Regions from separate parts of the Mesorhizobium sp. M0207 genome, predicted to be linked through region 2. Evidence: predicted binding sites of a transcription regulator. Region 2 holds the regulator's gene; the other holds the start of a gene.

Region 1 (4,176 bases), on a different contig from region 2:
GGCACGTCGGCGCGCGGCACCAGCTTGGAGATGAACGCCAGGTATGTCGGCATGCCGAACATCACCTGCCGGACCGGATCGACTGCCACGCCGCCCCAATTGAAGGTGCCGAAATTGCCGGGATAGATCAGCGAGCCTTGCAGCGACGGCGGCGTGTAGCGGCCCTCATAGCGCAGCTTCCGGAGCTCGATCCGGCAGGCCAGCTGGTCGAACATGGTGATGCCCCACATGTCGGCACCGGTCAGCGGTTTCGGACTGAAGCTCAGGTCCGAGACCGGCTGCGTCGGCGAGGTATGGTCGCCCTCGATCGCGCCGCCCGGTGCCGGCACTTCCTTGACCGGAACGATCGGCTCGCCGCTGCGCCGGTCGAGCACATAGAGGTCGCCCTGCTTGGTCGGCCCGACCAGCGCCGGCACCACGCCACTTTCCGTGGTGATGTCGACCAGCGTCGGCTGCGCCGGCACGTCCATGTCCCAGAGATCGTGGTGCACGGTCTGCCGCACCCAGCGCAATTGTCCGCTGTTGAGATCGAGCGCGGTGATCGACGAGGAGAATTTCTCGTCATTGGCGCTGCGCCCGGCGCCGAGCTGGTCCGGCGTCTTGTTGCCGAGCGGCACATAAAGCAGGCCGAGCTTCTCGTCGGCGCTTGCCGTCGACCACATGTTGGGCGAGTTGTTGGTGTAGGTCTGGCCCGGCGGCAGCGGCGTCGTCTGGTCCGGATTGCCGGAATCCCAGTTCCACAACAGCGCGCCGGTGTCGGCATCGTAGGCACGAATGACCCCGGACGGCTCCTGCGTCGAATAATTGTCGTTGACCGCGCCGCCGACGATGATCTTGTTGGCGACGATCAGCGGCGCCGAGGTCGAATAATAATAGCCCGGCTTCGGATATGGCATGTTGGCGACCAGGTTCAGCGTGCCGCCTTCGGCGAAAGTCGGGCAGACCTGGCCATTCGCCGCATCGAGCGCGATCAGCCGGGCGTCGGATGTCGGCAGGTAGATGCGTGTGGCGCAGGGCTGGCCAGCGGCGACCCTGGCATCGGCATAATAGGACACGCCGCGGCAGGTCTGGTGCTGGCGGTCCTTGTTGAGCTTGACCTGCGGATCGAAGCGCCATTTCTCCTTACCGCTCGCGGCATCGATGGCGATGGCGAAATTATGCGGCGTGCAGATGTAGAGCGTGTCGGCGATTTTTAGCGGCGTCACCTGATAGGTCGTCTCGCCGATGTCGTCGGGCCCTTTCACGTCGCCGGTGCGATAGGTCCAGGCCGGCTGCAGATTGGCGACGTTTTCGGCGGTGATCTGGTCGAGCGGCGAATAGCGCTGGCCATATTGCGTGCGACCGTAATAGTGCCATTCGCCAGCCGGCACGTTGCCGCCGAGATCGGCCGTCGGCGTCACCTTGTCGGTGTTGAGTTCACCCGCAATATCCTTTGGATCGGTCGTCATCGAATAGCCGGCGACCGCAAGCGAGGCCAGCACGGCGAGGATCAGCGGCGCGCGTCCGTCGGGACCGGTAAGCCCGCGCCGCGCCCATGGCGTCAACAGCCATAGCGCGACAAGCACGATGATGCCGCCGCGCGGGCCGAGCTCCCACCAGTCGAAGCCAATCTCCCAGACCGCCCAGGCGAGCGTGCCGAGCACGATCGCCGCGTAGAGCCACAGCGCCGTGGATCTGCGCCTGTAGAGCAGCCAGGCCGCGACAAGGAAAGCTAGACCGACGATGACGTAGTACCAGCTGCCGCCCAGCGTCACGAGCCAGATGCCGCCGCCGCCAACCGCCAGGCCGATGAGGAAAAGGATCAGGGAGGTAATGACCACAGCCAAGACGGTGCTCCTTCGACTGGTGCGCTCCGCGACGCGTCCATGGGCAACCCGGCATTGCGCTCCTGCCCCCACGCAACTTTCTCCGGCCCGCTTCCCCTGTCAAGCAAGCTCGGCGTTTTACGGTGCCGACCCATCGCAAGCCCGGCGTTTTGGTTAGCGGACCCATCCAGATTGTGAGTCCACCGAATGGACAGAGAACAAAACGGAGACACTTCTGGCCTTTCGCTGCCGAATCACTACATTCGGGGAGAGATGTCCGGCTTTTCGGAAGACATGCCTTTTTTTGACGAACCGAACGCGCGGCCCGTGGCCCCGTCGGGCATTGCCGCGCGCGCCATGGCTGCCCGCAGCAACCAGAACAATGCGCCCGACTATCTCAAGGGGTTGAACCCCGAGCAGCGGCTGGCGGTTGAGACCACTGAAGGCCCGGTTCTGGTGTTGGCCGGCGCCGGCACCGGCAAGACGCGCGTCCTGACCACCCGCATCGCCCACATCCTTGCCACCGGCAAGGCTTTCCCGTCGCAGATCCTCGCCGTCACCTTCACCAACAAGGCGGCGCGCGAGATGAAGCAGCGCATCGGCCTGTTGATCGGTGAAGGCAATGTCGAGGGCATGCCGTGGCTCGGCACCTTCCACTCGATTGGAGTGAAGCTGCTGCGCAGACATGCCGAGCTGGCCGGGCTCAAATCCGACTTCACCATTCTCGACACGGATGATGTCGTGCGCCTGATCAAGCAGCTTATCCAGGCCGAAGGGCTGGACGACAAGCGCTGGCCGGCCAAGCAGTTCGCCCAGATGATCGACGGCTGGAAGAACAAGGGCCTTGGCCCCGCCGACATCCCCGAGGGCGATGCCCGTGCCTTCGCCAACGGCAAGGGCCGCGAGCTCTACAAGGCCTATCAGGAGCGGCTGAAAACGCTGAACGCTTGCGACTTCGGCGATCTCCTGTGCCATCCGATCCGCATCTTCCGCGCCAATCCGGACGTGCTGAAGGAATACCACAAGCGCTTCCGCTACATCCTCGTCGACGAATATCAGGACACCAACACCGCCCAGTACATGTGGCTGCGGCTGCTGGCACAGCGGCCGCAATCCTCCCCCCTTGAGGGGGAGGTGCCCGCGAAGCGGGCGGAGGGGGTTGCCGCAGAAGGCACCGCTAGAGCGTCGAGCACTGCCGCCGGTAGGTCAAGCACTGCCGCACGGACCCCACCCGACCGGGCTTCGCCCGGCCACCCTCCCCTCAAGGGGGAGGGAAGCCCGCGCCTGTCCACCGTAAATATCTGCTGCGTCGGCGACGACGACCAGTCGATCTATGGCTGGCGCGGCGCCGAGGTCGACAACATCCTGCGCTTCGACAAGGATTTTCCCGGCGCCACCATCATCCGGCTGGAGCGCAACTATCGCTCGACCGCGCACATCCTCGGCACCGCCTCCCACCTCATCGCCCACAATGAGGGCCGCTTCGGCAAGACGCTGTTCACCGAAAAGATCGCCGAGGACGACGAGAAGGTGCATGTCCACGCCGCCTGGGATTCCGAAGAGGAGGCCCGCGCCGTCGGCGAGACCATCGAGGCTTATCAGCGCCAGAAGCACAATCTCAACGACATGGCGATCCTCGTCCGCGCGTCCTTCCAGATGCGCGAATTCGAGGACCGCTTCGTCACGCTCGGCCTCAACTACCGCGTCATCGGCGGCCCGCGCTTCTACGAGCGCCTCGAAATCCGCGATGCGTTGGCCTTCTTCCGCGTCGTCGCACAAGGCGCCGACGACCTCGCCTTCGAGCGCATCGTCAACGTGCCGAAGCGCGGCCTTGGCGAGGCCACCATCCGCCAGATCCACGACACCGCACGGGCGCTGCGCATCCCGATGCTGGAGGCGGCGGCAAAACTCGCCGAGAGCGACGAGCTGAAGCCGAAGCCACGCGCCGCACTTCGTGAGGTCGCGGCCAATTTCGAGCGCTGGCAGAAGGCGCTGGAAACCACCCCGCACACCGAGCTCGCCGAGACCATTCTTGAGGAGAGCGGCTACACCGATATGTGGAAGAACGACCGCTCGGTCGAAGCACCGGGACGGTTGGAAAACCTGAAGGAACTGATCCGCTCCATGGAGGAGTATGAATCGCTGCGCTCCTTCCTCGAACATGTCGCACTCGTCATGGACGCCGAGCAGAATGCCGAGCTCGACGCGGTCAACATCATGACGCTGCATTCGGCCAAGGGCCTCGAATTCGAAACCGTGTTCCTGCCCGGCTGGGAAGAAGGGCTGTTCCCGCACCAGCGTTCCCTCGACGAGGGCGGCCGCTCAGGGCTGGAGGAGGAACGCCGCCTCGCCTATGTCGGGCTGACCCGCG
Region 2 (4,176 bases):
CCAGTAGCCGCCATGAACGAACACCACGAGTCCCTTAGGCTTGATGGCCGGCAGGAAAAGATCGAGCCGGTTGCGTGGATTGTCGCCATAGGCCATGTCGAGCCGCGCCCTGCCCTCGGTCGAAAGCACGTCGCGGAAAACCCGCGCGGGCTCGATCCAGGCCGCCGGCCAGCGATCGCTGCCGGCTATGTTGGCGCCGTTGGCATAGGCGTTGTCCCAATCGGCAATGTGACGTTCGAACACCCTGCGCCCTCCCTGGCATATGGCCTTGCAGCGTAGCCGTAAGCATCGCGCGGCGCGTCGTCGCCAGCCTCACGATTCCAGCTCTCGCATCAATCTCAAGTGACAGCTGCTTTGATGGCGAAGCGCGCATCCTTCCACGCACCGGTGTGCAGGATGTCCTCAAGCACTTTGACGGCCTGCCAGACATCGGCATAGCCGACATAGAGCGGGGTGAAGCCGAAGCGCATGGTCGATGGCGCGCGAAAATCGCCGATCACGCCTCGTTCGATCAGCGCGCGCATGACCTGGTAGCCATGCTCATGCATGAATGAAATCTGGCTGCCGCGTTTTTCCCCATCGCGCGTGCTTTCGAGCGTGAGCCCGTAAGTGCCGCACTTTGCCTCGACAAGCTCGATGAACAGATCCGCCAGCGCGATGCTCTTCTTGCGCACCGCCGTCATGTCGACATCGTTCCAGATGTCGAGCGCGCCCTTCAGCGTGCGCATCGACAGGACCGGCTGTGTGCCGCACAGAAACCGGCGGATGCCGGTGCCGGCCGCATAGCCTGGCTCGAAGGCGAAGGGCCGTGCATGGCCCCACCAGCCGGTGAGCGGCTGCTGGATGTCGGAAAGATGCCGCTCAGCCGCATAGATGAAGGCAGGCGCGCCCGGGCCGCCATTCAGATATTTGTAGGTGCAGCCAACGGCAAAATCGGCGTTTGCCTTGTCGAGTTCGACTGGCATCGCGCCGGCGGTGTGGCAGAGATCCCAGACGATCATCGCCCCGGCTTCCTGAGCCCTGCGCGTCAGCGCCGGCATGTCGCGCAGTTCGCCCGACTTATAGTTGACGTGGTTGACCAGCACCACAGCGGTGCGTTCGTCGATCAGCTCTTCGATGGTCGGCGCGTCGACTCCCGAGAGGCGCAGCAGCGTATCTTTTCGCGTCGAAACCACACCCTCGGCCATGTAGAGGTCCGTCGGAAAACTATCGCCCTCGGCGACGATGACCTGCCGCTCCGGTCGCATGGCCATGGCGGCGTGCAGCAGCTTGTAGATATTGACCGATGTCGTGTCGCAGACCACTGTCTGGCCGGCCGCGGCCCCGATCAGGCGCCCGAGCTGGTCGCCAAGTTCAAGCGGCATGTTGAACCAGCCGGCCGTGTTCCATGCGCGGATGAGATCATGCGACCATTCTTCGGTCGCGGCCTTGTGCAGTTCATCGAAAGCGGCACGTGAAGCAGCTCCTAGCGAATTGCCGTCGAGATAGATCACTCCTTGCGGCAACACAAAGCGGTCGCGCATCGCGCGCAGCGGATCCGCGGCATCCATCGCCTTTATGGCCACGAGATCGGGAATTCCTGTCATGATTTGTCTGCTCCCCCAAGATCCAACGCAACGCCGGACACGCATCGACTGTTCTTCCATTACTTGGTTGCGCGCAGCAAGGCTCCACCGGCGAGAAGCAGCCTGACCAGGCGGTGGAAACCGGGACTTAACCCGAGGTTGGCGTTTTGAGTTCGTTTCGTTCACGGTGCATTGACCAAACCGCACAGTCGATACGGGTTCAATTCCGTGCCTTTTGCCGACCGACGGCCGATGCCAGTGCCGCCTTCTAGGAGGCCAGAAGGGCGCAAACGAAAGCAGAATCAAGGCGATGAGGCTTGCGGCGGTGAAAATGCGGTACGCCGGTAGGGGACGTCGTTTGTTTCCCGAGCCTTAACGCATTCATTAAACTTTAAACAGTTGCGGAACACAACTGGAACAGATAGTGTTTGTTCTGGGTTTGTTTTTCTGATTCTGTTGGGGGTCGCTATGCTGACACGCAAACAACACGAACTGCTTATGTTCATCCACGAAAGGTTGAAGGAAAGCGGTATCCCGCCTTCATTCGACGAGATGAAGGAAGCGCTCGACCTGGCTTCCAAATCCGGAATCCACCGGCTGATTACGGCGCTGGAGGAGCGCGGCTTCATTCGCCGTTTGCCCAACCGGGCCCGTGCGCTGGAAGTGCTACGCCTGCCTGACTCGATCGCCCCCGGCCTCAATGCGGCACGCAAGTTCTCGCCGAGTGTCATCCAGGGTAGTCTTGGGCAAGGCGCCCCTCGGCAAGGCAAGCCGACATCGTCGCGCGTGCCCGCAGCCGGAAATGACGACGATGTCGTCGCCGCCGTTTCGATCCCGGTGATGGGCCGCATCGCTGCCGGTGTGCCGATCGACGCCATCCAGCACCAGACGCATTCGATTTCGGTGCCGCCGGATATGATCATGGGCGGCGAGCATTATGCGCTCGAGGTCAAAGGCGATTCGATGATCGAGGCCGGCATTTTCGACGGCGACACGGTGATCATCCGCAATGCCGATACGGCGAGCCCCGGTGAGATCGTGGTGGCACTGGTCGACGAGGAGGAAGCGACGCTGAAGCGGTTCCGCCGCAAGGGCGCCTCGATCGCCCTGGAAGCCGCCAATCCGGCCTACGAGACGCGCATCTTCGGACCAGACAGGGTCAAGGTGCAGGGCAAGCTCGTCGGACTGATCCGCCGCTACTGAGCTCCGTCCTTGGCGCCGGCTTTGGGGTTGTCGGCCCGGCGGTATGGCGGCAGGCCCCGTGCCGCGCGTGAAAATTTCCGCTGCACGTGCCAGGGCCGGTATGATTTTTCGACGGCGAAGCGGATCTCGGCGCGTGTTGCCGCTTGTGGATCGAAATAGACGGCGGCACTTCCCGCGCGCGCCAGTTGCCGTTTGGTGACGACGAGGACCAGCCGGTCGTAGTAGCAGGGGTTATGGGCGGTGGCGTCGTCGATGACGATCAAGCTGGCAAAGGCGCAGGCTGGCCGCGCAGTATCGCGGTCCTTGGCTTGCGCGATGATCGCGCCGGATGGATGCCTGGCAAGGCAGAGGCCGTCCGTGCAAATGAACGGCATGCCCGGCGGTAGGTCGGCCGGATCGGCAATGTCGAATTGCGGGTCGTTCTTTCCAGGTGTTTCCGGCGCGACGATAGCCTCTGATGTGAGCGCGCGTTTCCAGTTGTCGATGGTGAACTCATTCGGGCGTGCCCGGTTGACCGCGAGTTCACCGCTGCCGATCGGCAGCGCGACCAGCCGTGCGTCCTCCGAGACCAATACGTCGGGTATGCGTGTCTGCGTTGTCGTCAGCAAGCCGGCGAGCGCAAAAGGAAGTGCCGCCAGCCGCAACCACGTCGTCGCCATGCTGGCAATGACGAGGGCGATCGTCACCAGAAGGACGGATCTCAGCGAAATCAGTCCGACCGCATCGATCGGCGAGCGCTCCGAGATCCACCCGGACAGGGCGATCATCGCCGTCAGCCCCTTGCCCATGACATAGAGAAAAGGGCCATCCGCACCGAACGGCATCGCCAGCGCGCTGAGAACGGCGAAGGGCATGACGACCAGTGAGACGATGGGCATGATGGCCAGATTGGCGAACAGGCTGAGCGGCGCCACGCGCTGGAAATGCCATATGGCGAAAAGCGCCGTGGCGCTCCCTGCAATGATCGAGGTCATCGCCAGACCGCACATGCCCAGCAGGACCTTTCGAGTGGCAAAGCGTAGCGGCGACTGCCGCGGCGGCGGCGTGGTGGCCCTGCCGGCGCGGTAATCGGACCAGCCTGCATAGGCGCCGACAAGGGCCGCCGTCGCGGCGAAGGACATCTGGAAACTCGGACCGACCACCTCGTGCGGCGACACCAGGATGACCGCGATGGCCGAGATCGCCAGGTTGCGCATGGTGAGCGCGGCCCGGTCGAACAGCACGGCGATAAGCATCACCGCCAGCATGATGAAGCTGCGTTCGGCCGCCACGACAATGCCGGAAAAGACGAGGTAGGCCGCAATCGAAAAAAGCGCGGCGGCCGCGGCATATTTCTTGACCGGCCGTCGCGATGAGAAATCGGGAAACAGCGCGAAGGCACCCCGGAGCAGCGCCATGATGGTGCCGG

What was found. The regulator LexA, encoded in region 2, represses DNA repair genes until DNA is damaged. The targets are predictions, from matches to a motif close to TGTTCNNNNTGTGTTCNG.
Region 1: NKJ15_RS11805 (ATP-dependent helicase) is a predicted target of LexA. The motif match lies at 2,020-2,037, and genes of this name have one in related genera.

What each region holds. Positions count from the first base shown of each region.
Region 1 is NZ_JAMYSQ010000006.1:130,718-134,893, forward strand. It holds gene NKJ15_RS11800 (glucose/quinate/shikimate family membrane-bound PQQ-dependent dehydrogenase) at 1-1,826, opposite strand, end outside; gene NKJ15_RS11805 (ATP-dependent helicase) at 2,079-4,176, shown strand, end outside.
Region 2 is NZ_JAMYSQ010000007.1:188,957-193,132, forward strand. It holds gene NKJ15_RS13310 (hormone-sensitive lipase) at 1-243, opposite strand, end outside; gene kynU (kynureninase) at 339-1,586, opposite strand; gene lexA (transcriptional repressor LexA) at 2,034-2,768, shown strand; gene NKJ15_RS13325 (ComEC/Rec2 family competence protein) at 2,762-4,176, opposite strand, start outside.